Regions from separate parts of the Ensifer sp. PDNC004 genome, predicted to be linked through region 2. Evidence: riboswitches for the same ligand, from Rfam matches in the RefSeq annotation. Region 2 holds a riboswitch; each other region holds the start of a gene.
The links. A riboswitch is a leader RNA that binds a small molecule or an ion and turns the genes downstream of it on or off. The one in region 2 is predicted to bind cobalamin.
Positions count from the first base shown of each region.

Region 1: another riboswitch for cobalamin. It lies ahead of JVX98_RS08025 (CbtB-domain containing protein); the one in region 2 lies ahead of cobU (bifunctional adenosylcobinamide kinase/adenosylcobinamide-phosphate guanylyltransferase).
Region 3: another riboswitch for cobalamin. It lies ahead of bluB (5,6-dimethylbenzimidazole synthase); the one in region 2 lies ahead of cobU (bifunctional adenosylcobinamide kinase/adenosylcobinamide-phosphate guanylyltransferase).

Region 1 is NZ_CP070353.1:19,412-29,221, forward strand. It holds gene JVX98_RS08005 (DUF1194 domain-containing protein) at 1-253, opposite strand, end outside; gene JVX98_RS08010 (glucoamylase family protein) at 401-1,744, shown strand; gene JVX98_RS08015 (ferric iron reductase) at 1,765-2,619, shown strand; gene JVX98_RS08020 (CbtA family protein) at 2,661-3,455, opposite strand; gene JVX98_RS08025 (CbtB-domain containing protein) at 3,653-3,829, opposite strand; cobalamin riboswitch at 3,870-4,132, opposite strand; gene JVX98_RS08030 (TetR/AcrR family transcriptional regulator) at 4,131-4,823, opposite strand; gene JVX98_RS08035 (NAD(P)H-binding protein) at 4,928-5,758, shown strand; gene JVX98_RS08040 (DUF1772 domain-containing protein) at 5,755-6,234, shown strand; gene JVX98_RS08045 (SRPBCC family protein) at 6,304-6,870, opposite strand; gene JVX98_RS08050 (helix-turn-helix transcriptional regulator) at 6,867-7,229, opposite strand; gene JVX98_RS08055 (crotonase/enoyl-CoA hydratase family protein) at 7,280-8,095, opposite strand; gene JVX98_RS08060 (TetR/AcrR family transcriptional regulator) at 8,179-8,775, shown strand; gene JVX98_RS08065 (VOC family protein) at 8,898-9,248, shown strand; gene JVX98_RS08070 (cystathionine gamma-synthase family protein) at 9,576-9,810, opposite strand, start outside.
Region 2 is NZ_CP070353.1:603,100-612,909, forward strand. It holds gene JVX98_RS10940 (glycine betaine/L-proline ABC transporter ATP-binding protein) at 1-534, opposite strand, end outside; gene JVX98_RS10945 (proline/glycine betaine ABC transporter permease) at 527-1,435, opposite strand; gene JVX98_RS10950 (ABC transporter substrate-binding protein) at 1,729-2,727, opposite strand; gene JVX98_RS10955 (hypothetical protein) at 3,513-3,656, opposite strand; gene JVX98_RS10960 (cobyric acid synthase) at 3,907-5,364, shown strand; gene JVX98_RS10965 (trans-aconitate 2-methyltransferase) at 5,522-6,142, shown strand; gene JVX98_RS10970 (CGNR zinc finger domain-containing protein) at 6,168-6,683, opposite strand; gene JVX98_RS10975 (MFS transporter) at 6,800-7,972, shown strand; cobalamin riboswitch at 8,169-8,623, shown strand; gene cobU (bifunctional adenosylcobinamide kinase/adenosylcobinamide-phosphate guanylyltransferase) at 8,758-9,282, shown strand; gene cobW (cobalamin biosynthesis protein CobW) at 9,286-9,810, shown strand, end outside.
Region 3 is NZ_CP070353.1:774,663-784,472, reverse strand. It holds gene JVX98_RS11795 (DUF2865 domain-containing protein) at 1-920, shown strand, start outside; gene bluB (5,6-dimethylbenzimidazole synthase) at 933-1,628, opposite strand; cobalamin riboswitch at 1,674-1,887, opposite strand; gene JVX98_RS11785 (SDR family oxidoreductase) at 1,970-2,782, opposite strand; gene JVX98_RS11780 (phytanoyl-CoA dioxygenase family protein) at 2,871-4,064, opposite strand; gene JVX98_RS11775 (LacI family DNA-binding transcriptional regulator) at 4,168-5,187, shown strand; gene JVX98_RS11770 (diguanylate cyclase domain-containing protein) at 5,214-6,701, opposite strand; gene JVX98_RS11765 (ankyrin repeat domain-containing protein) at 6,952-8,688, opposite strand; gene JVX98_RS11760 (TolB family protein) at 8,854-9,681, opposite strand; gene JVX98_RS11755 (hypothetical protein) at 9,705-9,810, opposite strand, start outside.

The DNA.
Region 1 (9,810 bases), 580 kb from region 2:
CATTCACCGTTCCGGCCCATTCGAAATAGCCGATCGCGATGCGGCCGAGCTGGCCGCTTTCGACGGCATCGAGAAAGTCGCGGTGCCGCAGCGCCTCGACATAGCCGGCCCGCTGGATGCGGGCTTCGTCGAGATCCATCGAGCCGGACATGTCGACCGCCAGGATCAGTTCGACGTCGACATTCGTCGCCTCGGCGGTCGATGGGCTCGGGCCACCACTCAATGAAAGGAGTAACGCCAACACGCTCAACATCGCTTCAACCAGTCATTGCGCGCGGTCAGATTAGAAGACTGTAACACAAGATTGGATTTCGGCGACCGTTTGGGTGTAGTTGGCCTTCACTAAAGAGTGATTTTGCCGGGTCATGCATGAGCCCGGGTGCCGGTCGGGAAAGGCGGGATGCAGCAGCGTAGCGAAAATACCGAGCGATTTCAGATCGATCGATTGCAGCAGGCGGCGTTCGGCTATTTCCTCGAACATTCCGATCCGGTCACCGGGCTGATCGCCGACACCGCGTTGCCGGGCGCGCCGGCGAGCATCGCTGCGACCGGCTTCGGCCTTTCCTGCTACCCGGTCGGCGTCGAGCGCGGCTGGCGTTCGCGCAGCGATGCGGCGCGGCGGGTGGTGACGACCCTGCGCTTCCTTGCCCAAGGCCCGCAGTCCCGCCACCGGCAGGCGACCGGCTATCGCGGCTTCTACTACCACTTCCTCGACATGCGGACCGGCGAGCGCGCCTGGCAGAGCGAGCTTTCAACCGTCGATACGGCGCTGCTGATCGCCGGCGTCCTGACCGCTTCCGCCTATTTCCGCCGCGATGACGCGGTCGAAGGCGAGATCCGTGCGCTTGCTGACCGGCTCTATGCGCGGGTTGACTGGCGCTGGGCGCTCAATCGCGGCGATACGCTGACGATGGGCTGGCGGCCGCCGGGGCGGTTTTTGAAACATCGCTGGCGGGGCTATAGCGAAGCGCTGCTGCTCTATGTGCTGGCACTCGGCGCGCCCGAGCATGCGATCGAACCGGAGCATTATGCGGCCTATGCCGAGGCCCATGACTGGATCCCCGTCGAGGGCCGGCCGCACCTTCATGCGGCGCCGCTCTTCATCCATCTCTTCCCGCAGGCCTGGCTCGATCTGCGCGGGCTGGCCGACCGACCGATGCGGGAGCGGGGAACGGATTATTTCGAAAATACCCGGCGCGCCATCGCGTTGCAGCGGGACCATGCGCGTTCCAATCCCGGACACTTTGCCGGATATGGCGAACACCTGTGGGGTCTCAGCGCCTGCCATGCGCCGCGCGTCCGTGTGCGCCTTCGCGATGGCCGCCAGCAGCAGCTTTTCGGCTATGTCAACCGCGGCGCGCCCTACGGCCCTGATGACGGCACGCTCGTGCCCTGGGCGCCGCTTGCCTGCCTGCCGTTCGAGCCTGAGGCGGCGCAGGCCTCTCTCGTGCATATGGCGGAGAGTTATCCGGGACTTCTGAACGAGGGGCGGTTTCCCGGCGGCTTCAATCCGAGCCTTGGTGGCGGCGGGCCGGAGGGCTGGATCGATGCGCGGGTGGTCGGTCTTGACCAGGGCCTCGTTGTCATGATGATCGAGAACTGGCGAAGCGGCCTTGTCTGGGCGCTGATGCGCGGCATACCGGCGATCCGCCTCGGCCTTCAACGAGCCGGCTTCGACGGTGGCTGGCTGCGGCAGGGGGAGGGTGCGCGTGGCAATCCGCCCGCATCCAGCGCCAAGGGGTGAGGATGGGCGACGGAGACGGCATGCGCTTGAACGACCACCGGCCGACAGCGGAGATCGCGGCCCCCTTTGCGCAGCAGGCGCTGGCCGTCGCGGACCATCTGCGTGCCCAGTTTCCGGAGGCTGCCGTCTCGCTCGGGTCGGCGGCGAGCGAATTCAGCGCGCCGGACGACTTCTGGGCTGCGGGCAGCGCTGGCCTTGAGGCGGGGCTCGCCTATCAGGATTTCTTCGGGGTCGGCATGACCGACCGGATCCGTGCGGCGCATCTGATCGCCTTCTATAGCCGTCAGCTGAGCGTGGTCCTTGGCGCGTTCCATCTCGGTGCCGGGCTGCAGCTGGAGGTCGCCGGCGTTCGTTTCGAGGATTGGGCACGGCTTCACCGTGGTGCCGAAGTCGCGGGCAAACGCTATCGTTTTTGCCTCCAGCCGCCGGCGACGGAGCGCAAGGGTCGGGAGGAGGACGTCAGCGTTTTCGAACAGGGCTTCATCGCTCATCTGACGCCCGTCATTGCTGTCCTGAAGGCACGGACGGGCCTCTCGAGCGGGGCGCAGTGGCGGCTCGCGGCGGATGCCCTGGCTGGCGCGTTCCTCGAAATCGGCCGTGCGATCGGGGAAGAGGCGCGCGGCATGGCCGAGGCGCTGGCAATCGTCAAGCGGCCGGGCTCGCGGCTCTATTCTGATGAGCTTTGCTACGAGCAGATTGCGGCTGTCGATCCGGCAAGTGGTGAACACATTTCGCGCCAGTATCGGATCCGCTGCGGCTGCTGTCTCTATTTCAAGACGGAGGGCGGCAGCTTCTGCGACACCTGCGTCCTGCTGGAGCCGGAAGATCGCCGTGCGCGGCTGGTGACGCATCTCATGCAAAACGGCGGGGCCTGAACCCCGCCGTCGGTTTGCTGACAATCCGTGATCGGCGATCACTATGCTTTGACGAAGCGCTCGTTGATGAAGCCGGAGACGACGCCGAGCACGATCCAGAAGGCGAGCGTGGTGGCGAGTGCGGCAACCGCAAACTCTGCGCCGAGCACGGCCGGAACGTTGCTGGTGATGTCGAGCGGCTGCGGCGCACCATAGACATGGGGCGCTGCGATCAGCACGAGGCCCGTGACCTTGGAGACGATCTCCTCGCGCAGGACGACGAGATAAAGGCCGACGGCCGAAAGCGCCACCGTTGCGAGCCACCAGGTCTGGCGGTCGCCCAGTTCGGCGGCCGGAAAGCCAGGCAGTTCCGGCGGCAGGCCGATCGCCGGCAACATGTGCACGGCAAGCCAGCCGCAGGCGCCCCAGAGCGCGCCGTTCCGAAGCGTGATCGGGTAGCCGATCACCAGGCTGACGCCGGCGAGCAGCAGGCCGAAGCCGGAACCGGTGACGAGGTTCGCGATCAGCGTGCCGGAGAAGCGGCTCATGCCGAACATGATGCCGCCGTCCTCGTGCTCGCCCTCATGGGCATAGGCGGGCGTGATCGGCGACAGCGCGTCGAGCAAGGCGCCGAGCGGCGACACGGCCTTGAGCGACGAATGCTGGTCGTGGTTTTCCGCGGCAGGCTGTGCCGCACCCGGCTGGGCGGCGGGCTGTTCGGTGGGGGCCGGAGCCTCGCCTTCGAATTCTTCCGCATGCAGGATCAGCGGCGTGACGCGCAATTCCTGGGCGCCGGTCATGAAGACACCGGCAATCAATCCAGCCACGATCGCGGCCAGAAGCGTTCTGACAATCATCTTGAAATCCCTCGATAACGACAAAAGCCACGCGCTGCGGCGCGGTCCTTGAGCCTTCCCATTTTGCCTGTGCTGCGGATGGCTTTCGCACGCCGGAAAAACCGGAATGCAGACAAACCGACATCCGGCTCGGGCCGGATGCGTTCAGGTCCGCAGATTGTTCGATGCGGAACGTTGTTCACGTTCCGATGCATCGGTCAGTGGCAGGGGAAGCCGTAGGAGTGGCGGGTGTCGTGCGCCGTGTCGTGCAGCACGGCCGAGTTGGCAAGGCCGGCGCCGAAGACGAGGAATGCGCCGATGAAGAGCGCGATGACGCCAGCGGTCAGACGATCGCTGAGGGAGAGCGGGGTGCTCGAAATGGTAGACGTAGCCATGACAACCTCCGTGATGGCATCGGGAAATTCCCGGTTGGGCCCTATGCCCGCATCGAGTGGCAGGTTTCCTGGCTCACGGCGTTGGGCTCGATGCCCTCGATCTGCCTCGCCTTCCCAGCTCGGCCGCCCTCTCGCGGTCTTGCCAGTGGCTTCTTCCGGATCGCTCCGGAACGGTGGATCGACGTCGCTCTACAGTCGCGGGGTCGGCCGTGATTTGAATGCCCAGATTGGGTCCATCCGTCACATTCCCGTTTACTCCCGAAACACGTTCGCGTCCCGGGAACCAATCGATCCCAGATGATTAGGATTGTGTCATGGAGTTGTCAATTGAGTGCGCGCCGCCGCGCGGTCCATCCGCGACAAAATCCTTGATGGTCATGCGCTTGTAGGCCTCGACGATCTGGTCGCCCTCGGCGCGCTCGACCGAGACTGCAAGCCGCATTGTGCAGTCGCCGAGATGCATGATCAGGAAGGCGGCGCTGTCGATTTCCTCGCGCGGCGTCTCCGGCACAAGCCGGGCCCAGACATCGGCAAGCAGCTTTCCGCCGGCGCGGCTTTGCGCAAGGTCGATTTCGCGCAGCGCCTTGTCGGCCTGCATCGCCGACCAGATGTCGCGCATGACCGGCTCGGCGAGGAACATCTCGTAATAGATATCGAACAAAAGCGAGAAGGCGTCGCGCAGCTCGGCGATCGAGGTCACCTTGGCCAGTTCGGCCGCGATGCACTCGTTGCAGACCGCATTGTAGCGCTCGGCGAGCGTGCGCACGATTGCCGCCTTGTCGGGGAAGTACTGGTACAGCGAGCCAATCGAAATTCCAGCCTTTTCAGCGACTTCGCTCATGCGCATGGCGTCGCTGCCCTTTTCCTGGATGAGCGCCGTCGCGCAGGCGAGGATCTGCTCGACGCGCTCGCGACTGCGCTTCTGGCTCGGTGTCCGGCGCAGCGCAGGCTCGTCGTCGGCGGGAAGCGTGGCGGGGCTTGCATCTGGAATCATGAGTAATGCTCACATTTTGACTTGACTCCTAAAATACGAGGATTTATCACATTTGCAAATGTGAGAGATGCTCATATTTGTTGGTGGAACCTCAGGAGGAAACGATGTCTCAGAAGATCACACTGGTTTTGGGCGGTACCGGCAAGACGGGGCGGCGGGTGGCCGAGCGCGTTCGGGAGCGGGGCATAGCGGTCCGCATCGGTGCCCGTTCGGCGTCGCCTTCCTTCGATTGGACGGATGAGGTGACCTGGGCGCCGGTCCTTGAAAACGTCGATCGCATCTATGTCTGCTTCCAGCCGGATCTGGCGGTACCGGGCTCCGTCGAGGTGATCGCCAAGTTCTCGAGCCTTGCCGTCAGCGCCGGCGTCAAGCGGCTGGTGCTGCTGTCGGGGCGCGGCGAGGACGAGGCGGAAGCGGCCGAGCGCGCGCTGCAGGCCTCCGGCGCCGACTGGACGGTCATCCGGGGCAGCTGGTTCTTCGAAAACTTCGACGAAGGGTTCCTCGCCGAGGGTGTCTTGAGCGGTTCCGTCTTCCTGCCCGTGGACACGGTGACCGAGCCTTTCATCAGCTGCGACGACATTGCCGACGTCGCTGTCGAAGCGCTTCTCGACGACCGCCATGTCGGGAAGGTCTATTCGCTGACCGGCCCGCGGCTGATGACCTTTGCCGACGCCGTGGCCGAAATCGCCGCGGCTGCCAACCGCCCGATCTCCTATCAGGCGATACCGGTTGCCGACTTCGCGGCACACTTGCAGGCCGACGGCGTGCCTGATGACTATGTCGAACTCATCCGCTATCTCTTCAGCTCGGTGCTCGACGGGCGCAATTCAAACCTGACGTCCGATGTCGAGCATGTGCTTGGGCGGCGTCCGCGTGACTTTGCAGCCTACGCTCGGGAAACCGCAGCAACTGGTGTTTGGAGTCTTGCCGCATGATCCCCCTGATCCCCGCTCTGGCGTTTGCCGCCGCGATCGGCTCCGGCCTGATGGCCGGGCTGTTCTTCATCTTCTCGGTCTGCATCATGCAGGCCCTGTCGCGGCTGCCGCCGGAGCAGGGGATCGCTGCGATGAATGCGATCAATGTCGTGATCCAGAACCCGATCTTCCTCAGCGCCTTCATGGGCACGGCCCTGCTCGCCCTGGCGCTCATCGTCGTCGCCTTCCTCTCGGGCGGCGAGGGGAGGTGGTGGCTTGCCGCCGGCGGTGTCGCCTATGTCGTCGGCGTGCTGCTGGTGACCATCGTCTTCAACGTGCCGATGAACGACGCGCTCGCCGCGGCAGCCCCCGGTCAGGCGGCGACCGATCTCTGGCATGAGCGCTATCTGACCGATTGGGTCTGGTGGAACCACGTGCGCACCTTCGCGTCGATCGGCGCGCTGGCGTTCTTCATTCTCGGTTTCGCCCGTGCCTGACGAAAAGCGCCGGCAAGTGGATCCTTGCCGGCGCCTGCACGCGTCTTGACCTCTGAGCCCATCCCGCCGTCAGGGCTTGGGAATACGCGCGTCGTATTGCGCTTCAAGGTCGGCAAACTTGCTCCAGAAGGCGGCCGGCTTTTCGCCTTCCAGCAACGCGCGCAAGATGTCGAGATGCACGTGCCAGCCGGCGGAGAAGCTGGTCATGATGGCGCGGTCGGCGATGCGCTTGTGGGTGACGACGAGCAGCACCTTGTCGCCGCGGGGGCTGAGCTCGAAGCGGACCTCCGAGGGCGTGCCGGTTTCTTCGTTCCAGGTATAGGCCAGCAGCCGCGGCGGCTCCCAGGCGAGCACGTGACCGTAATTGCGCACCTCGCCGGCGTGCTCGGCATATTTCTGCGGTGGCCGATCGTCTTCCGCTGTCAGTTCCGAGTGGCGGAAGACGTGCTCGACCTCGGCTCCTTCCTTCGACCCGATCGTTCCGGACGCCATCCAGAGCCGGCGCTTGCTCTCCTCCGTCAGATAGGACCAGACCCGCTCGATCGGGCCGGGAAGCAGGCGCTCGATGCGCACCGCGTCCGGTGCGACGACACGGCCGTAGTCGGCGCCGGCAAAGGCTGTGGCAGACGAAGTCATGGCTTATCCTCCGGATCAGTTTGAATGGTGGCGTCTTCGGCGAGAAGCAGCGCCTCGAGTACGTCGATGCGGGTGCGCCAGAAGGTTTCGTAGTGGCGCATCCACTCCATGCCTGCATGCATCGGCGCGGCATCGAGCCGGCACACATGCGTGCGACCTTTCACTTCGCGGCGCACCAGACCTGCTCCTTCCAGCACCTTGATGTGTTTCGATGCCGCGGCCAGCGAGATCGAGAACGGCGCCGCAAGCTCGCCCACCAGTCTTTCGCCCTGCGAAAGGTCCTGGAGCATGGCGCGCCGCGTCGGGTCCGAAAGCGCGTGAAACACGGCATCGAGATGTGCGTTCGGATATTCAACCATATTGTTGAATGTCGTCTGGATTGGCCTAATTGTCAACCGTTCGGTTGAATTTAAAAATATCGCGAAAAAAGACCGGGCCGCGGCGGGTCGTCGTGGACGCGCTGTCCCTTCCAGGCGGCGAGCGCATCGGCAAGGTCGTCGGTCGGCACCATCTGGGCAAACTGCTCGCTCTCGACCTGCAATCCCTCGGCGATCGACATGTTGAGGCCGCGGGTGACGGCAGTGATGATCGCGCGGACGGCGAGAGGCGAGTGCGCCATGATGCGCTTTGCCAGGTCACGGGCGGACGCGATCAGTTCGTCATGCGGGACGACGCGGTTGACGAGCCCCAACTCCAGCGCGCGATCGGCCGGGAAATCCTCGCCGGTCAAAAGCAGTTCCAGCGCGCGTTTGCGGCCGGCGAGCCGCGGCAGCCGCTGGGTGCCGCCGAAGGTCGGCGGCATGCCGAGCTTGATCTCCGGCTTGGCAAAGCGCGCCTGGTCGCTGGCAATCGCCAGAGGCACGGCCTCGGTGATCTCGCAGCCGCCGCCATAGGCAAGCCCGTTGACGGCAGCGATGACCGGCTTCGGAAAGGCTTCGAGCCGGGCCGTCAGGCCCTGGCCGCGACGGACGAAATCGCGCACGGCCGGGTTCACGCCCTTGGCCACGCTTTCCGAGAACTCATGAATATCGCCACCGGCGGAAAAGGCGCGCTCGCCGGCGCCGGTGATGATCACCGCGCTGACGGCATGGTTCACCTCGATCTGGTCAAGAAGGCTCATGAGCCGGTCGATCAGCTCGTAGTTCAGCGCGTTGAGTTTCTCTGGGCGGTTGAGAGTGAGGAGGGCGATGCCCTCGGAAATCTGCAGCAGCACGGTGTTCGACATGGTTGCTCTCCGGCAGGTGTTGACGGGGAGAGGCTAGGTGAGGGAAGATGCCATGTATATTCACTAGTCGGTATACTCGAGAGATGGCGAAAGCAGAGAAATCGGCCCGGGACTTGATCGTCGCAGCGGCGGAAAAGCTGTTTTATGCCGAGGGCATCCGCGCAGTCAGCGTCGATGCGGTGGCGGAAGCCGCGGGCGTGACCAAACGCACGCTCTACTATCATTTCGACAGCAAGGACGCGCTGATCGCCGCCTATCTCGAAGGCCGCGACCAGCCCAATCTGAAACTCTTCCGCAAGTGGTTCGACGCGGGCGACGGGGACATTGCCGACAAGGTCGAGGCGATCTTCGTCAATCTGGCGCGGGCGGCGCGCCATCCGAAGTGGAAGGGTTGCGGCTTCCTGCGCACCTCGGCCGAGCTAGCCAACATGCCGGGACATCCGGCGATCCGCATCGGTGCGGCCCACAAGAAGAAGTTCGAGGCGTGGATGGCCGAGACCTTTACCGAAGCCGGCACTGCCGAGCCGGCCATGCTGGCGAAGCAGATCCTGCTGTTGCTCGACGGCAGTTTCGCCGTGGTGCTGCTGCATCGTGACGCGAGCTACATGGAGATGGCGGGCAAGGCTGCAGCGACGCTGGTGCGGGTCGCGCTTGCCGGCGCGGACGGGAAGGGATCCTGACGCGCTGCAACTTCCGCTTCAAACGGCTGCCATCGGCGGGCAGTATAGGATGCAGTGCCAGGAGCCAAACAACCATTGAGCGCCGATGTGGCCGCGTTGCGGCTCACCGGAGGAGGAAATCCATGACCGTCAAGCGTATCGTCTCAAACCTCTACGCCCCGGACCCGCAGGTGGCGCGCGCCTTCTACGGCGACCTTTTGGAACTGGACCTGGTGATGGACCATGGCTGGATCCTGACCTTTGCCGCCGAGGGCAAGGCCGCGATGCCGCAGGTGAGCATTGCCAGCGAGGGCGGCAACGATACGCCGGTGCCGGTGCTTTCGATCGAGGTCGACGACGTCGACCGGGCCTATCAGCGCGCCAAGGCCGCCGGCGTCGAGATCGTCTACGACATCACCAACGAGCCCTGGGGCGTGCGCCGTTTCTACATGCGCGACCCATTCGGCAATATCGTCAACATCCTGGCGCACTAAAGCAATTCCAGGAAAAGTGCGCAGCGGTTTTCCGTCCGGAATTGCGTCAGCCAAGCGAGCCAATTCCAGGAAAAGTGCGCAGCGGTTTTCCGTCCGGAATTGCGCCAGCCAAGCGAGCCAATTCCAGGAAAAGTGCGCAGCGGTTTTCCGTCCGGAATTGCGTCAGCCAAGCGAGCCAATTCCAGGAAAAGTGCGCAGCGGTTTTCCGTCCGGAATTGCGCCAGCCAAGCGAGCCAATTCCAGGAAAGTGCGCAGCGGTTTTCCGTCCGGAATTGCGCCATCTGAAATCAGCGAAGAGGCCGCCGGCAAGACAGGCGGCCTCTTGCATCAGGCAAGCGACAACGCGTTTGAGAGATCCGCGACGAGGTCGTCGGGATGCTCGATGCCGATCGACAGGCGGATGGTTGATTCCAGCACGCCGATGCGGTGGCGCACCTCGATCGGCACGCCGGAATGGGTCATGGCCGCCGGGTGGCTGGCGAGCGATTCCGTGCCGCCGAGGCTGACGGCGAGCTTGAAGATCTGCAGCGCGTTGAGGAAGCGGAAGGCCGCCTCCTGGCCG
Region 2 (9,810 bases):
GCGGGCGAGACCGACGCGCTGCTGCATGCCGCCCGACAGCTGGTTCGGGTAGTGGTTCTCGAAGCCCTTGAGACCGACGCGCTCGATCCAGCCGCGGGCACGCTTCTCGCTCTCCTTGCGATCCACACCCTGGATTTCGAGACCATAGACCGTGTTGTCGAGCACGGTGCGGTGTGGCAGCAGCGCAAACTTCTGGAACACCATCGCCGTCTTGTGGCGGCGGAATTCGCGCAGGTCGTTGTCGTTCATCTTGCAGACGTCGACGCCGTCATAGAGCACTTCGCCGGCGGTCGGGTCGATCAGCCGGTTGATGTGGCGGATCAGCGTCGACTTGCCGGAGCCCGAGAGACCCATGACCACCATGACGCTGCCGGCGGGCATGGAGATGTTGATGTCCTGCAGGCCGAGCACGTGGCCGTGCTGCTCGTTGAGCTCGGCCTTGCCCATGCCTTTCTTGACGGCGTCGACGTAATCGACGCCGCGGGGCCCGAAGATCTTGTAGAGGTTCTTCACCTCGATCGCGTGACTAGCCATGGATAACCTCCGAGTGCTTTTGCAGCCGCTTGCCGAAGGCCTGGCTGGTACGGTCGAAAATGATGGCGATACCGACAAGGGCAAAGCCGTTGAGGAAGCCGACGGTGAAGAACTGGTTGTTGATCGCCTGCAGCACGTTCTTGCCAAGGCCGCCGACGCCGATCATCGATGCGACGACGACCATCGCCAGCGACATCATGATCGTCTGGTTGATGCCGGCCATCATGGTCGGCAACGCCAGCGGCATCTGCACGTTCTTCAGTTTCTGCCAGGTCGAAGAGCCGAAGGCGTCGGCCGCTTCCAGCACTTCCTTGTCGACGAGGCGGATGCCGAGATTGGTGAGCCGGATCATCGGCGGCACCGCATAGATGACGACGGCGATGAGGCCCGGCACCTTGCCGATGCCGAAGATCATGACGACCGGGATGAGGTAGACGAAGCTCGGCATCGTCTGCATGACGTCTAGGATCGGATTGACGAAGGCCTGCACCCGGTCCGAGCGCGCCATCAGGATGCCGATCGGAATGCCGACCACGACAGAGATCAGCGTACAGACGGTGACCATGGCGAGTGTGACCATGGTGTCGTTCCAAAGCCCGACGAGGCCGATGGCGATCATCGACAGCGCCGTGCCGATGGTGACGTTGATGTTGCGGCTGCCGAAATAGACGATCGCGACCATCGCCACCAGGATCACGATCCAGGGGGAGCCGACGAACAGACTTTCGAGATAGTTCAGAAACCACTGAAGCGGCTGGACCAGATTGTCGATCCAACCGTTAGCCCGCACGAACGCCCGGAAGCCGTCATCGACGGTCTTGCGGGCGAGCCTGATAGCGCTCTCGTCAATGGCAGGGAACTTGCAGAGCAACGCTGGCAAGACACTGCAGATGGAGGCCATTTGTTTCCCCTTCTTGGCCGGAAGTTTTTTTAAAGCCGGCCGCGTCTCGGCATCGAACGGGTCGATGACGGCGCACACTTGGGTGACCTCTTTGGGTCCCGGCACTTAAACTGTGGCAGCGAAATGTGGCGTGCGCTTACCTGATAGCGACGCGAAGGCCCGTGGTTCGCCGCCTCTGGGACGATGAACGTTCAAACGAAACCCGCAAGGACGCCCCATCGTTCCTTGGTCCCGGCATCAACGCCGGAACGGGCAGGCGGCCGATTCGACGGTCCGCCTGCCGTCACTTTCGATCAGAGCGCTGCCTTGACCTTTTCGGCCACTTCCGGGCTCACCCACTGGGTCCACATATCAGGGAACTCGGCGAGGAAGTGCTTGGCGCCGTCCTCGTTGGTGCCCTGGTTCTGGTCCATCCAGGCAAGAACCTTGTTGACCGTGCCGTTGTCCCACTTGCGCGCCTTGACGTAATCCATGGCGACGCCGGCCTTTTCGGAGAAGGACTTGGTCACGACCGTGAAGACGTCGGAAACCGGGTAGGAATTGACCTTCGGGTTCGGGCAATCCGGCACGGCGGTGCAGGCGTCCCAATCGGCCTTGTCGTGATCGACGCCGAAGGAGAGGCGGGTCATTTCGTATTTGCCGAGGATGGCGGTCGGTGCCCAATAGTAGCCGAGCCAGCCGGTCTTCTTTTCGAACGCATTGGCGATCGAGCCGTCGAGGCCGGCGGCCGAGCCGGTGTCAACCAGCAGGAAGCCGTCCTTCTCGGCGTTCAGCGCGCGATAGAGATTGGCGGTCGAGACCTGGCAGTTCCAGCCCGACGGGCAATTGTGAACGGCGGCCTTCGACGAGTCCTCGGGCGCCGGGAAGAGTTCCGGATGCTTCAGCGCGTCCTGCACTGTCTTGATATCCGGGTGCGCATCGGCGAGGAATTTGGGGATCCACCAGCCCTCGACGCCGCCTTCGCTGAGGATCTTGGCAGCTTCGATGAGGCGGCCTTCCTTGACCGCGGCGTCGAGCGGCGTGCGCACGGCGTTGACCCAAAGTTCCGGTGCCATATCCGGCTGGGCCTTTTCGTTCATCGAGGCAAAGGTCGGCATGGTATCGCCGGTGACCAGCGTGACGGTGCAGCCGTAGCCGTTTTCCAGGATGAACTTGTCCACCTGGGCGGCAACGCCGGCGGAAGCCCAGTTCATTTCGGCGATGCTGACTTCACCGCATTCCGCGGCCTGCGCGGAACCCGCCATGGCGTAAAGGCCAGCGGCGAGAATGGTGGAAGCGAGGAGTTTCTTCATGTTGCAAGACCTCCCAGTCTTATTTTGCAGCCAAGATCCAAACGGGAATCCACGGCGGACGCGACACATCCTCCGTTACCCGAAACAACGATGCAGCCGGGGGGTCGGCATCAAACAAGCCAAGGTTCACCCTTGCTGCGGACGGTGCGGGAGTTCGTTTTCAGCCCTGGCCGCGGAACCCTGTCGCCAGCCAATCTCCTCTTATACCGCAAGCCAAGCCTAAGGTTTCTCGCTGAGAAATCAACCTCTTCAATCGGTTGACCGGGAGGCGCGGGCGCTCTTGCGTTCTGTCTGCGACATCGCGGGAGCGCGCATTTTGTGCGTGAGGGACCCCGAATTTAAGCAATAGCGACAATTCTTGCCGCAAAAAATGGCGCTGGACGCCACGGGTCTCAAAACCCTGTCGAGATCCTGACGTTTCCTGTCGTGATTGCGTCATGCCAAATAGCGCGCATGTCGCGAAAAATTTACAAAAAAGTCCGGAATTCATCTTTGGTTAAATCCTCAATAACCATCCGGTAACGATGTCCAGCTAATTGTTCTTCTCGCGGCGGGGGACTGCCGCCGGTCCGGATCAGGTTTGTGCGTCCCGGACTTTGAGCGAACCTTCGGTGTGTTTTTCCGAAGTGACCAGGCGTATTTTGGCGGCCGCATCCCTCTTGGCGAGGTTGATGCGGCCTTCGCATTTCAGGACCAATGCCGGACATAAAAAAACCGCCCCGGAGGGGCGGTGGAGGAGGCTCTGGGAGGAGAGCTCGAAGGGGCATTCGCCCCGATCGCTGGCCTTAGCCGACGTTCGACGTGCGGATGACGCCGAGCGGACCGAAGGGCGCGTCGACGACGAGGTTGCGCACGCGCGACTGGCTGGACGGAACCTTGGAGTTCCAGGCGATCTGAACGAAATTGGGCTTGCTGAAAATATACAGCATGGACGTGAACCTTGAGAGGCCGGAGGCCTATCCTCCGGGGCGTGTTGCTATGCCGTTGATATAGGTGTGCGCTGCAAAAAATTGAATGCCAAACTCGCCACGCCATGTCGCATTCTGGCTACCGGGCGCGACATTTTCGACAAGCCTTGCGAAAGCGCGAAACAATGCGTGAAAGGGCTTTGTCAATTGCGGCGAAATCGTGTCGAAACAGACCTTTGCCGCTCATCGTTTCAGTGTTACCGATGGCCGCATGACACGCAGGATCATGTTGCAGGGAACCGGCTCGGATGTCGGAAAATCGGTATTGGTGGCGGGGCTCTGCCGGCTTGCCGCCAACCAGGGCCTGAAGGTCCGTCCGTTCAAGCCGCAGAACATGTCGAACAACGCCGCCGTTTCCGACGACGGCGGCGAGATCGGCCGGGCGCAATGGCTGCAGGCGCTGGCGGCACGCGTGCCTTCGTCCGTGCACATGAACCCGGTTCTGTTGAAGCCGCAGTCGGATGTCGGCAGCCAGATCGTCGTCCAGGGCAAGGTGGCCGGGCAGGCCAGGGGGCGGGAATATCAGGCGCTCAAGCCCAAGCTGCTGGGCGCCGTGATGGACAGTTTCGAACAAATATCGGCCGGTGCCGATCTCGTGGTGGTCGAAGGCGCGGGCTCGCCGGCCGAAATCAACTTGCGCGCCGGCGACATCGCCAACATGGGCTTTGCCACGCGCGCCGACGTGCCGGTCGTGCTGGTCGGCGACATCGACCGCGGCGGGGTGATCGCCTCGCTGGTCGGCACGCATGCGATCCTGTCCGAGGAAGACCGGCGCATGGTGACCGGCTATCTCATCAACAAGTTTCGCGGCGACGTCACGTTGTTCGACGACGGCATTGCCGCCGTCAACCGCTTCACCGGCTGGCCCTGCTTTGGCGTCGTGCCCTGGCTGAAGGCGGCGGCACGGTTGCCGGCGGAAGATTCCGTCGTGCTGGAGAAGCTGACGCGCGGCGAGGGGCGGGCCCTGAAGGTGGCCGTGCCTGTGCTGTCGCGCATCGCCAATTTCGACGATCTCGATCCGCTCGCGGCCGAGCCGGAGGTCGATCTCGTCTTCGTGCGGCCGGGCAGCCCCATTCCTTCGGATGCCGGTCTCGTCGTCATTCCCGGGTCGAAGTCGACCATCGGCGATCTCATCGATTTCCGCGCTCAAGGGTGGGACCGCGACCTTCAACGCCACGTGCGGCGCGGCGGCCGGGTCATCGGCATCTGCGGCGGCTACCAGATGCTCGGCCGGTGCGTCACCGATCCGCTCGGCATCGAAGGCGGCGAACGGGCGGTCGAGGGCCTCGGGCTGCTCGATGTCGAAACCGAGATGGCGCCGGAAAAGACCGTGCGCAACAGCCGCGCCTGGTCGCTTGAGCATGATGTGGCGCTCGAGGGATATGAAATCCACCTGGGGAAGACGCAAGGTGCCGACTGTGATCGGCCTTCGGTGCGCATCGACAACCGCGCCGATGGCGCGCTTTCGGCCGATGGTCGGGTTATGGGCACCTACCTGCACGGGCTCTTCACCAGCGACGCCTATCGCGGCGCGCTGCTGAAAAGTTTCGGCATCGAGGGCGGCGCCAGCAACTACCGCCAGTCGGTGGATCGCGCGCTCGACGATGTCGCGAGCGAACTGGAGGCGGTACTTGACCGGCGCTGGCTGGATGGGCTGCTCGGTCGTTAGCCGAGAGAACGGTATCGACTGCGGTCGGCGGGGGCCTGCCGGTGTCAGCAAAGGCCCCGACGGAAACCGCCCAACGTTACCGGGCAATCCGCTGTAAAATGGATGGAGGAAGGTGGGAGCGCCCGTCACGGTCGTGCGTTCCCAGGCAGGGAACGCGATGCAGGACGAAACCAGACGAGCCCATTGGGACAAGGCCTATCAGTCGAAAGGCGAGGCGGGCGTCAGTTGGTTTGAGGATACGCCTGCCGTCTCCCTCGATCTCATCCGCCGGCATGCGCCGATGGCTTCGACATCGCTGATCGATATCGGCGCCGGCGCTTCGCGGCTGGTCGATGCGCTCATCGCTGCGGGCATGAGCGATATCACCGTGCTCGATTTGTCGCCGGCCGCCCTGGATGCCGCCAAGGCAAGGCTCGGCACCCGCGCCGATGACGTGCACTGGATCGCGGCCGATGTCACCACGTGGATGCCGGACCGCCGTTATGAGCTCTGGCACGACCGCGCCGCCTTTCACTTTCTCACCGATGCCAGCGACCGGGCTGCCTATATCGAGCGGCTCACCGGTGCCGTCGTGCCCGGCGGACACGCCATCATCGCCACCTTCGCCCCCGATGGTCCCGAGCGTTGCAGCGGCCTGCCGGTGGTGCGCTACGACCCGGCAGCCCTTGCCGAGGTGGTCGGGCCGTCCTTCCGCCTGGTCGAGCATTTCGAGCACCAGCACCGTACGCCGGGGAATACGATCCAGTCCTTCCAGTTCAGCGTGTTTGAGCGGGTATAGATCGCGTGGGTTGATCCTGCGCCGTTCAGCCTTTGCGCAAGCGTGCGCGATACTCGACCATCTTCATACGTGCCATGCACGCGTCGGAGCAGTACAGCTTCGACCCGTTTCGCGTCACGTCGATATAGGCGCGGTCACATCCGTTCGCATGGCACCGTCCGAAGCGCCGGCTGCCGAACCTGTCCATGAGCAGCGCCAGGGAAACCACGAACTCGGCTGCCAGCGTCTCGATGATCGTTTCGCCATCTCCATGGAAATGCAGGTGATGGGGTTGGTCGACGTCGGCCACGAGATAGGGACGAGGGGCGTAGCGCTTCATCAGGTGGTTCAGCGTCGCCGCAGCGGTCTCGTCCGTGGCGGCCTCAAACACCGGGCCGAGGTCCGTTGCGACCGACCGCAATCGCGCGCCGCCATCGACGACGGGCAGAACGCGCTTGCTCATCGATGGGTTGAGTTGTTCGGCAAATGCTCGCTTCAGCGCGTCGGCTGTCAAGCCAGCATAGGCGCGGCCGCCGGATTGACCGTCCAGTGCGAGGTTCACCAAAGTCGCCGCCAAGGCGGCCTGGCGTTGTGAGTTACGTGTAAGTTGCATTTGACAGGTAACGGACCGGTTGTGTACTCGTTACTAACTATTCGGATTACGAAGGTAACGCAAGAATGGTCGGTGAGAGCTATGCTGCGGTGCTGCGCGGGGATGGTGTCGTCCGTCTCGTGATCGCGACATCGATAAGTCGAATGACCACGTCGATGCTGAGCCTATCCCTTCTGATCGCGGTGTCGAAAAGCACGGGCTCAGTCGTGGATGCGGGCGCGGTCCTGTTCGCGCACGCCGTTGCCTTGGCCTTGATCGCCCCCGCTGCCGGCCGCCTCGTCGATCGTTTCGGTTCGCGGCGAACTCTTTTTGTGTTCGTCGGGTTTCATACCCTGTCCTATGTGGCGGTGGTCTTCGCGCTCGTCCATCAGTTGTCGGCCGCCTATCTTCTCTTGGCTGCCGCGGCCCTGGGTGCGACGACGCCGCCATCGGGGTCCGTCGTCCGGGCCAGTTGGCCGCATCTCGTGCCCGAGAGCAATCTATCGAGTGCCTATGCGCTCGATACAGTCATCAACTCGAGCACCTTCATACTCGGGCCCATCCTGGTCGGTGCCTTGCTCTATGTGATGCCGCCAAACATGATCGTGGGGTCGTGCGCTGTCGCAAAGGTCGTTGGCGACATGCTGATCGCCAACAGTCCCATGGCAAGGAAGGCCACCGAGCGCCGTCCGCGAAAGCTGTTTTCCGTCCTGGCGAACGCTCCGCTGGCGCTGCTTTTGGCGATCGTCGCCCTCGACACCTTTACGATTGGTGCCATGCAGATTGGCGCGGTGGCGAGCGTCACGGCCACCCTGGCAGGTGTTCTTCTCGGTGGATTTGCCGCCGGCGAGGTTTTCGGCGGCATTTTCTATGGCGCGCTGCGCGCGCAACCTTCAGTGAAGCGCGGCATGATTGCCTTTCACCTGGTGACGGCCTGCTTTTTCATCTTGATGAGCATGACCTCAGACCATTGGCTTCTGTTGCTGCTCTATCTCGGTGCCGGGGTTTTCAGCGGAGCCCGGGATGCGCTGGGCCAGCTCGCTGTCGGGCTGAGTGCCCGACCGGAGGATCGAACCGAGGCGTTTGGCTGGCTTACGAGCTTTATGTGGGCCGGCTACGGGCTCGGCACGCTTTTGTCCGGGAGCCTCGGCGAAGGATGGGGGGCGAGCGCCATTTATCTGGCCGCAGCCGCAGTCTCGACCACAGCGGTGATCGCGACGTGCCGGCTGAAAATCGTCAACCCTCAACCGAAAGCGTAGCGCTCCCGTGGGGCCGATCAGCGCACGGTCCACAATGAGAGTGTAAGGGATCGAGCCACGGGTGGAAGGCAAGCGGATGCGCGACCGTTCTTGGCGGGCCGCGGCCGTCCGTTCGCGGCTCGACAAATCGTCGCGTGGCGCAACTCGGCCGGGGAGGCGTCGCATGCGTCGATTGACTTTGCGCGGTCCGGTTCCTAATCATCGGGTGTTGGATGGTTCCTCCTTGTCGTGGCGACACGGGGGAATAATTGGGAATGTGACGGATGGACCCAAATCGGGCATCCTTATCGCAGCCGACCCCGCGACTGTAGAACGGTCAGGGTTCGCCATCGGGTTTGATGCCGGGTTGTCGGCCGGTTGCATGGGCAGCCGGGGCAGGTCGGGGATCAAGCCGGAAAAGCCACTGGCGTGGCATCGTGATCAGCCGGGTTGGACGCCTCTTCTTCTACGAATCGTCCGCCTTTCACGAAGCCGCCTACAGCGCCCGAGCGTCGGAGATGACGTGCAAAAGGTTCGCTGTCGGAAAAACGCCGGGAAGGTGAGGCGGGCCGTTCGGGTCCTGACATCGGAACCTTGCCCGTTAAGGGCGAGGCGATGTTTGGCCCCGTGACGCCGTGAGCCAGGAGACCTGCCATCCGGCATGGGCATTCCGCCCGAGGGGACGTTTGTCTCCAACGCCATCACGGAGGTTGTTTTGGCTCGCAGATGTTTTCAAGAACGCGCCCGCGGCGCGCCCGATGGCTGTTGCCGCCTGCCGCTGATCTCGGCGTGTTGAGGCGGCGACGATGAGCAGTCTCAGCGCCGGACCCGTGCTGGTTCTTGGCGGCGCCCGTTCCGGCAAATCGAGCTTCTCCGAGAGGCTCGCCGAAGCGTCCGGCCTCACCCGACATTATGTCGCCACGGGACGGGCCTGGGACGACGAAATGCGCGCGCGCATCGACCATCACCGGACAAGCCGCGGCGAAGGCTGGACGACGCATGAGGAGCCGGTCGATCTCGTCGGCGTGCTGAGAAGCATCGACGATCCTGCCAACGTGGTCCTGATCGACTGCCTGACGCTGTGGGTCACCAATCTCATGCTCGAAGAGCGCAACATCGCGGCGGAGTTCGCCGCCCTTGCCGCGTATCTCCCTGAGGCGCAGGCGCGTCTCGTATTCGTTTCCAACGAGGTCGGCCTCGGCATCGTGCCCGAGAACCGCATGGCCCGCGAATTCCGCGACCATGCCGGCCGGCTTCACCAGATCGTTGCGGAGAAATCCGCTGAAGTTTACTTTGTCGCGGCCGGTTTGCCGCTGAAAATGAAGGGTTGAAAAATGACCACTGCGAGAGCCAACCAGGGCAAGATCCCGGCGACCGTCATCACCGGCTTCCTTGGCGCCGGCAAGACGACGATGATCCGCAACCTGCTGCAGAATGCCGACGGCAAGCGCATCGCGCTGATCATCAACGAGTTCGGCGATCTCGGCGTCGATGGCGACGTGCTCAAGGGCTGCGGTGCGGAGGCCTGCACCGAGGACGATATCATCGAGCTCACCAATGGCTGCATCTGCTGCACGGTTGCCGATGATTTCATCCCGACCATGACCAAGCTGCTCGAGCGCGAAAACCGTCCCGATCACATCATCATCGAAACCTCGGGTCTCGCTTTGCCGCAGCCGCTGATCGCCGCCTTCAACTGGCCGGATATCCGCAGCGAAGTGACCGTCGATGGCGTCGTCACCGTGGTCGACAGCGCGGCCGTTGCCGCCGGCCGCTTTGCCGACGACCACGACAAGGTCGATGCGCTGCGCGTCGAAGACGACAATCTCGACCATGAAAGCCCGATCGAGGAACTGTTC
Region 3 (9,810 bases), 170 kb from region 2:
CAATCTCACGGCAGAACATCGAACTGCGGCGGGCGAAGAACGACCGCCGCCGCGCCGGGTGCGGCGGTGGCAACGCCATCGGCTACGACGGCGGCGACCCCGACACCTGCAGCGGGCTCAACGGTCTTATTGCCGAGATGGAAGACAATCTGCGCATGCTGAAATCCGAGCGCGAGCAGATCGTCGCCGGCGGCAGCGACGACAGCCGGCGCCGCATCCTCGCAGCACTTGAGATCAACGGTTGCTATGGCGACCGCGAGGAGTTCGCAAGCGTCGAACCGGACGTGCCGGAAAGCCACCGCAACATCGTTGCCGACCTGCCGCCGGACGACGCCTACGGCCCGATGCTCGGACACGACGAAGACGGCTACGCGCCGCAGGAGCGCTACTATAGCGGCACGCTCAGGACCATGTGCGTGCGCACCTGCGACGGCGCCTTCTTCCCGATCTCTTCGGATGCGACGCCGGCCGATTTCCCACGCGATGAACAGGCCTGCCGGGCCCGCTGCCCTGGGGCTGAGACGGAGCTCTATTTCCACGACCTCAACACGGAAGAGAGCGACAAGATGGTCTCGGCCGTGACCGGCCGTCCCTATACCGAAATGCCCAACGCCTTTGCCTATCGCACCCGCGCCGTCGGCAAGCCCGGCCAGTGCGGCTGCCAGATACCGCAGACCGCCGCAACCACGCCGAAGACGACAGGAACGAAGATCGGCGACGACCAATCGTCGATCATTGTCATCGAGACGAAGAAGCCGGAAGCGGCGGGCGAGACCGCCAAGGTGCCGGCCGAAGAGCGGCCCTATGATCCGTCGAAGAACAAGGTGCGCGTCGTCGGCCCCACCTACCTGCCGCAGGAAGAAACTGCGATCGACCTCAAGCACCCGAAGGGACCGGCCTATCAGCCGGTCCAGAATTGATCGGGCGAGGCCTTACGCCTTCTCCTTGCTGCATCCCCATCCTTCTTCGAAAACCAGGTCCTCGAGCGGAAGGCGCTGGCGCCAGCCCTTCACGGCAAGTTCCGGCTGCTGATAGAGGCGGTCGACATAGCCGAGGCAGAGCCAGGCGACGATCTCGATATGGTCGGGGATGCCGAGGATCGCCTTGATCTCGGCCTCGTGGAAGATGCTGACCCAGCCGACACCCACCCCTTCGGCGCGCGCCGCAAGCCAGAGGTTCTGCACGGCGCAGACGGTGGAATAGACGTCCATCTGCGGATTGTGGGTACGCCCGAGCACGACAGTGCCGCCGCGCGTGCGGTCGCAGGTGACGCAGATGCTAAGCGGCGCCTTGCGAATGCCTTCGAGCTTCAACGCGCGATACTTTCCCTGCTGTTCCGCCTCGAACATCAGCGCGGCCTCGTCATTGGCGCGGCGAAACGCCTGCCAGACCCGCTCGCGCGTTTCTTCCGCCCGCACCAGCACGAAGTTCCAGGGTTGCATGAAGCCCACGGACGGGGCGCTGTGTGCCGCGGCCAGCAGGCGCCTGATCAGATCATCTGGCAATGGCTCGGGCAGGAATTCATCGCGCACGTCGCGACGTGTCTCGATGGCACGGTAGACGGCCTCCCGCTCTTGCAGCGAAAAGGCAGCGGCAGCCGCAAGGCCGCCCTTCGGTTCAGTCAGCATCGTTCGATCCCCAACAATGCGAAAACCTCCCGCCGTCCACGCGGGGTTCGGTCTATCTCGCCAGGCCGGTCTTCTGACTTCGGTTCAACCGATCGCCCCACCTTCCCAGATCGATTGAAGATCCAGTGGTAAAACCTTGAATCAATTCAAGGCTCTTTTAGACGCGATCGTCCCCGTCACAGCGTTGGGCACGTTCCGGAATATCGACCGGATTCCCGATTCTCCCGCTTTCGCGAGCACCTGACGACGGCACTAAGTGCACAGGGAATTGAGAAAGACAAGCGGCGCCAACCCGGCGAAACCGGACGCGCCGCTTTCCACCTGCTTCTTTCTGCCTAGCCTCAGAGCGGAGCGACCGGATGCGGCGAGCCGTCGTAGGCGCCCCAGATCGACTGGTCGAAGCAGATCACCGATCCGGTCATCAGCCCGGATTCGGCCGACGACAGGTATGCGCAGGCACGCGCCACCTCGGCCGGATCGACGAGCCGGCCGAAAGGCTGGCTGGCCGCCGCCTTTTCGAGCCAATCGGCAGCCGCACCGTGAAACTCGCGCTGTATGCGGTCTTCGCCTTCGGACGCCATCCAGCCGATATTCAGCCCGTTGACGCGGATGCGGTTGCGCAGCAGCGCATAGGCCGTGTTCTTGGTCAGCGTTTCGAGCGCGCCTTTCGACGAGCAATAGGCGGCGATGAAAGGCTGGCCGGCCATCGCCGACATCGAGCCGATGTTGACGATCGTGCCTTCGGTCTTCTCGCGCCGCATGACTTTCACCGCTTCCTGCATCAGGAAGAACGGTGCGCGCACGTTGATCGCGAACATGCGGTCGAAGAGTTCGGGCGTGGTGTCGAGGATCGTGCCGCGGTCGGTGATGGCCGCAGCGTTGACCAACGCATCGACCCGGCCGAATTCGGCGTCGCAAGCGGCGACCACCTTGCGGGCGTCGTCCACCTTCTCCAGATCGGCTTCGACATAGACGACTTTCGCGCCATCTGCCTTGCCGATCTGCTCGGCCTTCGCCCGTCCCTTGGCGGCGTTGCGCCCGCAAATGACGATACCCTTGGCGCCACGCTCGGCGAAAAGGCCAGCAATTGTCGCGCCCAGCCCCTGCGTACCACCGGTGACGATGGCGATCTTGCCTTGTAATTGTCCACTCATCGAATTCCTCCCTCGTAAATGATCGTTTGAAACGGCTGCGGCTCCCGAGCGAAACACGCCGGGAGCCTGTCAAATGGTAGCTCGCGCGTCAGCTCAGCTTGCGCTTCGCCTGCGCCTCAAGCACCGCAAGAAACTCCTCCTCGCCCGTTCCCGCAGTGAGCGCCTCGCGCATCAATTGCGCCTGCGTCTTCGGCGCCAGCCCACCGATTGGCGGGTCTCGGTCGAGATTGGTCGGGAACGAGTAGCCTTCGGCACAGGAGGCGACGGCATTGGCCGCTTCCGCCTGCGACAGCTTGCCGTTTGCCAGCAAGGCCCGCAAGGCCGGATAGAGCGTCGCGCTCATCGTCAGTCGGTCGACGGTTTCCATGGCGCGACCGAAGGCCGAAGACACCTGCAGCAGGTTGGCGACGCGGCGGATATCTCGGGAGCGGTTGGTGCCGGCGGCATGGAAGAGCGCTGGATTGAAGAAGACGACGTCACCCTTTTCGAGCGGGAGCTGCACGTGGTTTGCGTCGAAATAGGCGCGGAACTCCGGCCGGTTGAGTGCCAGATAGCCCGGCACATAGGTCTGGCTATAGGGGAGGAATAGCGTCGGCCCGCTTTCGAGCGGCATGTCGCAATGGGCAACCGCGCCCTGCAGCGTCAGCACCGGCGAAAGCTTGTGGACATGCGCCGGATACTGCTCGATCACGGCCGCGGTCTGGAAGCCGAGGTGATAGTCCCGGTGCGCCGATTGCGCAGCACCGCCCGGGTTGACCCGGTTGACCTGCGCCGTCATCTGGTAGTTCGGCCCGAGCCAGGCCTCGCTGACGAGCGCGATGACGGCGTTGCTGTAATAGGCGGCGAAATTCTCCGGTGCGTTCAGGCAGTGCTTTTCCAGCGAATTCCAGATGCGGTCGTTGGCGCCGGGCTTGGCGAAGTGATCGCCACCGCCGCTGTTGCTGCGATGTTGCTGTTCGATGATGGCGTCGAAGACCCCGCTTGCGACGTCGATTGCCGCCGTATCGGCATAGGCGCGCTTGAAGACCGCCACGCCGGGGCCCGTCGCCAGCGCCTCGTAGATTTCCGCCAGAACCGAACGCCGCGCCTCGCCATCGCCGCACGCCGCAATCAGCGCGGCGCTGTCATAGATCAGGACGTTCTTTTCGCAGCCGGAGGCATGGGGGTAGTCGGACAGATTGGTCTGGCGTTCGACTTCCGCCCGGAACGCCTCGAGATCGCAGGCCTCCTCGGTGAGCCAGACACGGTCGATCCGCTGGCGCGCTTTGTTATCGGTCTTCATCGCGTTTCCTCCTCTGGAACATCCTGATGAACACGACTATAGGCGGCGGCAAAACATGATATAGAGCAAGAATCCATCAAAAATCCATCAGGAGAGCGCGACGATGGCCCATCCGTTTCTGGTCAAGGACATCGCCTTTCAGGCCGGGCTCAGCACCGCGACCGTCGATCGTGTGCTCAACGAGCGGCCGGGCGTGCGCCGCCAGACGGAGGCCCGGGTTCGCGCAGCCATCGAGGAACTGGAAAAACAGCAGGCCGGCCTCGACATCCAGGGGCGCAAGTTCGCGATCGATATCGTCATGGAGTCGCCGCAGCGCTTCACCAATGCGGTGCGGCGCGCCTTCGAGAGCGAGGCGCTGACCTTCGCGCCCACCGTCTTTCGCTGCCGGTTTCACTTTGCCGAGACGATGCGCCCGCAGGACATCGTGCAACTGCTCGACCGGATCCGGCTGCGCGGAACCGACGGGTTGGTGCTGAAGGCGCCAGACGTGCCCGAGATCGTCGCCGCCGTCGCCCGCTTCGAGATGGGCGGCACGCCCGTCGTGACGCTGGTAACCGACCTGCCCCATTCGCAGCGGACGGCCTATGCCGGCGCCGACAACCGGGCGGCGGGCGAAACGGCCGCCTACCTTCTCGGCGAGCGCTTTTGCGGCGCGCCGGCAACCGTGCTGGTGACCCTTTCGAGCGGCCGTTTTCGAGGTGAGGAGGAGCGAGAGATCGGCTTTCGCCGGGTGCTGCGCGAGCGCTATCCGGCAACCCGGATCGTCGAGATCAGCGAAGGCCACGGCCGCGACAGTGAAACCGGGCTCCTGGCCCATGCAGCGCTTTCGGCCAATCCCGACATCAACGCGGCCTATTCGATCGGCGGCGGCAACCGCTCCGTGCTTGCGGCCTTCGAGCGCCTCGAACGCTCCTGCGTGCTCTACATCGCCCATGATCTCGACGAGGACAATCTGGCGCTGCTTCGCGAACGGCGCATTCACTTCGTGCTGCATCATGACCTCAGGACCGATGCGCGCACCGCCTTTCGCACGATGATGTGGCGGCCCGGCGCCCAGGCGCCGGCGATCGGGCCCCAACTTTCCGCCGTGGTGGTGATCACGCCCTATAATGTTCCGGAATAGAGCTGCCGCCGATCGGCGGGTAACGTTCAGGCCGCCGACTGGCCGTCGTTCTTCTCGGCCGGCAACACCATGTCATCAGCCGTCTCGAAACGATTGCGGCCGCGCCGCTTGGCGAGATAGAGCGCTTCGTCGGCAGCCAGCAGCAACTGGCGCGCCGTCTGTCCGTGCCGCGGTGCAAAGGCAATGCCGGCGCTGCCGCCGACGACGAGCATCTGGCCGTTGAAGGCGACCGGCGTCTGCGCGTCGGCAATCAGGCCGGCCGTCAGGCTGCGGGCCTCGGCCTCGCTGCAATCGCCGAGAATGACCGCAAATTCGTCACCTCCGAGCCGGGCGACCGTTCCCTTGGACCCGGCGCGATTGCGAAAACGCTCGGCCATGGCCACCAGAACGGCATCGCCAGCGGCGTGGCCGTGGCGGTCGTTGACCTCCTTGAACTCGTCGAGATCGGCATAGACGAGCGTGAAAGGGTGGGTATTCGCTCGCAGAAGCGCCGCTGCCAGCATGTCGTCGAAGCCGCTGCGGTTCATCAGCCCCGTCAGGCGATCGTGCTTGGCCAGGTGCCGGTTCAGCGCTTCGCTTTGCTGCAGGGCGGCAAAGAGCGTCGAGAAGCGCAGCGCCACGAAGGCCATCAGCAGGGCGGCGACAATCGCCATGATGATGACGCTCGGCAACAGTTCCGCGCGGACAAACCCACCGGGCGATTTCGGCACCCAGGCGGCCACGAAACAGGACGAATCGGTGCAGCGCCCGACAGACGCATAGGCGCTGCCTGCTGGCCGCTCGTTGAGCGGAACAAAGGCCAGTCCACGGATACCCAGCCGCGCCGCGATCTCACGCGTCATCTTCGGCGTGACCGGTCGAACGGCCACCATCAGCACCGGATCGCGCCGTTCCGCCGGAACCACCAAAGTCTCCGGGATGACCGCCTGCACCACCGCAACGCTCATGCGTCCGTCGATGTCGCGCAGGTCCACCGCATGGATGCCGGGCACCGCCGGCATGACGGATTGCGGATCCGGCGTCGTGACATCGAGTTTATAGGTGCCGCCGTTGTTCCTGAGCGCATTGTCGTAGCGGCGCTTGGCCTCCTCCACGAGATCGTCGACCTCGTCGAGCGGCACGCGCGCCACCGCGGCCGGAACCGACACGCCGTTCTTGAGCGCCGTCGAAACGTTGCGCGCCGGATCCGTGAAGATGATCCAGGAGAAGCCGTAGTCTTCCCAAAGCCAGCCCGAAAGCTCGTCCGTGATAAAACTGTTGCTGGCCTGCCCGCTCGCCAGTTCCTCGTAGGTCTTATCCCAGAAGGACACCTGCGCCTGGAACTGAACGACGGCATCCATCTGGTGGCGCAGTTCGTTTGCGACGAGCCGGCGCTCGGCCGAAAGTCCGAAACGATCGGCCTCGGTGACCGACCGGTCGAGCACATAGATGAGGCTTGCAATGATCAGGACCGCGACCAGGGTACAGGCGGCATGGATCGCCCAGACCGTCTTGTCCCGTTTTGCCTGCCGCAACGCCTTTTCCACCACGCCAGTCCCCCTCGTCCGCACCGGCCATGCCGGGCATTCTAGCACTTGTGGAGGTGCGATGCGCAACGATGGCAGCCGATACTGAGGGCACCCTAGCGGCCAATATCGAAGTTTGGCTTAAATAAGCTGGTGATAAAATAATTAACGATTTCAACCGACTGAATCACCCGACAATCAGCGGTCGCAGCGGAGATCTGGAGGTGCGGGCAGTCGCCCGCGCCTCCTCCTGCACAGCCTATTGCGGAGTGGCGGCCGAAGCGCGCAGCAAGGCGATGATCTCCGCATTGCCTTGCTCTACGGCAAGATCGCGTATCGATGGACCCGCGGCGCCATCCCGCAGGCGCGCATTCGCGCCCCTTTCGAGAAGCAGCTGTACCGATTCTGCCTGCCCGTTGATCACCGCGAAGGCCAGCGGCGTCATCCAGTCGTGCTGCGGTTCCGGCCGGCCGCGGCCGCGGAACGTGCCGAATGGCGTTTCGATCAGATCCGGCTGCCGGTCGAGGATATCGGCGAGGCGCGCGGTCACACCGAAGGACGCGGCTGCGAAGACATCGAGCGGCTGATCCTTCAGGAATGCGACCATCTTGTCCTTGCCGTTGTACTTGGCCCAGCCGATCGGCGGTGCATGATGGTAGGGGTCGCGGGCCGAGGCATTGGCGCCGTGATCGAGCAGGCGCCGCGCCATTGCGACATGGCCGTGCAGCGCCGCCTCGTGCAACGGCGTGCGCGAGGTCATGCAGTTGACGTCGAAGCCGAGCGACAGCATCAGCGCCACAGCATCGTGCCGGTCCTCGCCCACCGCCTCGTGCAGGATAGCCGGGTGCGCGGCCTGGGTTCGGGCCACAAGCGTCGGATCCGCGTCGACGAGTTCCCTCGCCTCGTCGGCCTTCACTTCGCCGATGGCGCGGGCCAGCCGCTCGACATCTTCCAGCGGTGCTTCGGTCGCGCCGCGCGACACGAGGTATTGCGCCAGCGCCGGATCGCCGCCGAGCTCCGCCCATTGATAGGGCGTGCGCCCCTTGATTGGGCGATTGACGTCGGCCCCGTGCGCGACGAGCAGCCGGACGCGATCTGCCATCCGCTTTTCCAGCGCCCAGGCAAGCTGATAGTCGAAGACGCGTTCGCCGTTTTCGACCAGACCGCCATCGTTGCGCACCAGCCAGTTGTTGCGGTCGTCGGCATTGAGGCCATGATCGAGAAGCAACTGGAGGCAGGAATTGTCCGGCTCGAACATCCGGTTGTAGAGCGCCTGGCTGTCATTGGCCCGGGCACCGGCATTCAGCAGCAGCCGCGCAAAGGCAAGGCAATCCGGGTGCGGCGGCTGCCGCTCCGGCCCTGCCTCGCCCTCACCGAAAACGCCCGTCAAAGCGGTGAAACGATACTGGCCGTCGTCGAGCCAGTAGGCGTTTGCATCAGCCCCGCGCACGATCAGGCGGGCGCCCGCCGGCAGCGACGAGCGGCCGGGAACGCGGGCATAGGCGGCATAGAGCAGCGGCTCCCAGTCAAACGGACCACCGCGCTTCTCTGCAAGTTTCGGGTCGCCATCGAGAAAGCGGTCGATCGCCGCGGCGTCCCCGAGTGCGGCGGCCACGTGAATGCTGTCCCCGGCAATCTCAGGATGTTCCTTGAGCAGATCGAGCGCCTGAGAGAACCGCTCGGGATCGGCGGCGATGTCGCCGAAATAGGAGACCGTCGCCAGAGCAAGAAACCGGTTTGCGACCTGTTCGGTCGACGGCGTGCCGCTCTCGGCCTTCTCCAGATGCCGCTTCAGCCGCGTCCAGCTGGCAAAGCCGAATTCGCGGGCCAGCACCAGCTGGGCATCCTGAAGGCCCATTGCGGTCGGTTCGGAGAAGTAGGGAAGCGCCCGCTGCCTAACACTGGCATCCCCAGCCTTGACGGCCTTCAAAAAAGCCCTGGCCTGTTTGCGGATCGTATCGAGGGTAATGTTCGCGGAAAGATCGCGCGTGATCATGAAAGACCTCCTTTCATTCACGTCCGGTATCCGCGCCCACAGACTGAAAAGAGGTGTGGCAACCAAGTTCAGTGAGACAGGTGGGCCTCGCCCTTCCCGCGGATCGGATGCGCCCTGCGAACGACCGCATCGCTAGCATGGTCCCGATATACTTGTCCAGCGCGGTCAGCTTTCCGGTTCGTAGCGGACGAAGGCGAAACGATTGCCCGTGGGCGCCCAGTTCGGAACATTGATCGTTCCCTGCCCGCCGAAGAGCGCGAACAGGATGCGGGCATTGCCGCCGTCCATGTCCATCAGCCTCAAGCGAACATCGAGGTCTCTTGGGTGATCGAAGACATCGCCGTCATAGGAAAGCACCAGCAGGTGCTTACCATCAGGCGACGGATGCGGGAACCAGTCGCCATAGGGGCTGTCGGTGATCCGCGTGACGTCGCGTCCGTCCGGGCGGATCCGCCAGATCTGCATCTGTCCGGTACGGCTGGAGTTGAAATAAATCCATTCGCCGTCTGCCGACCAGTCCGGCCCGTCGTTGCGGCCCTCGCCATGGGTCAGCCGCCGCTCCTCGCCGCCATCGACGGAGATCGTGTAGATGTCGAAGACTTGGTCGCGGATCCCGCAATAGGACAGGGTTTTCCCGTCGGGCGACCAGCCGTGCCAATAGGACGGCAGGTTGCGGGTGACGAGCCGCGGCGTGCCGCCTTCGGCCGGCAGCAGATAGATCGCCGATTTTCCGAACTCGGTCTTGTCGCTGATCGCGATTGTCTTACCATCCGGCGAGAGGCCGTGATCGTTGTTGCAGAGCGTGGCAAAGCCGGTGTCGATCTCCACCGGTTCGGATCCATCGAGACTAAGCCGATAGAGCCTGCCGTCGCCATTGATGATCAGATGCTCACCGTCGCGCGACCAGTTTGGCGCCTCGACCAGCCTGTCCGTCTGCCAGACAACCCGCGTCTTGCCGGTCAAGATGTCGTGGATTTCGACGGAACTGCGCATGCTCTTCTCCCCGGATATGGCCGCTATCTCTTGTCTTCACCGACCGGCAGCGTCGCCAACGCCTTGGAACAGACCGATTGCATCAGGATGGAATCGCGCCGATCCCGCCAGGTGGTGAGCAGACCCCAG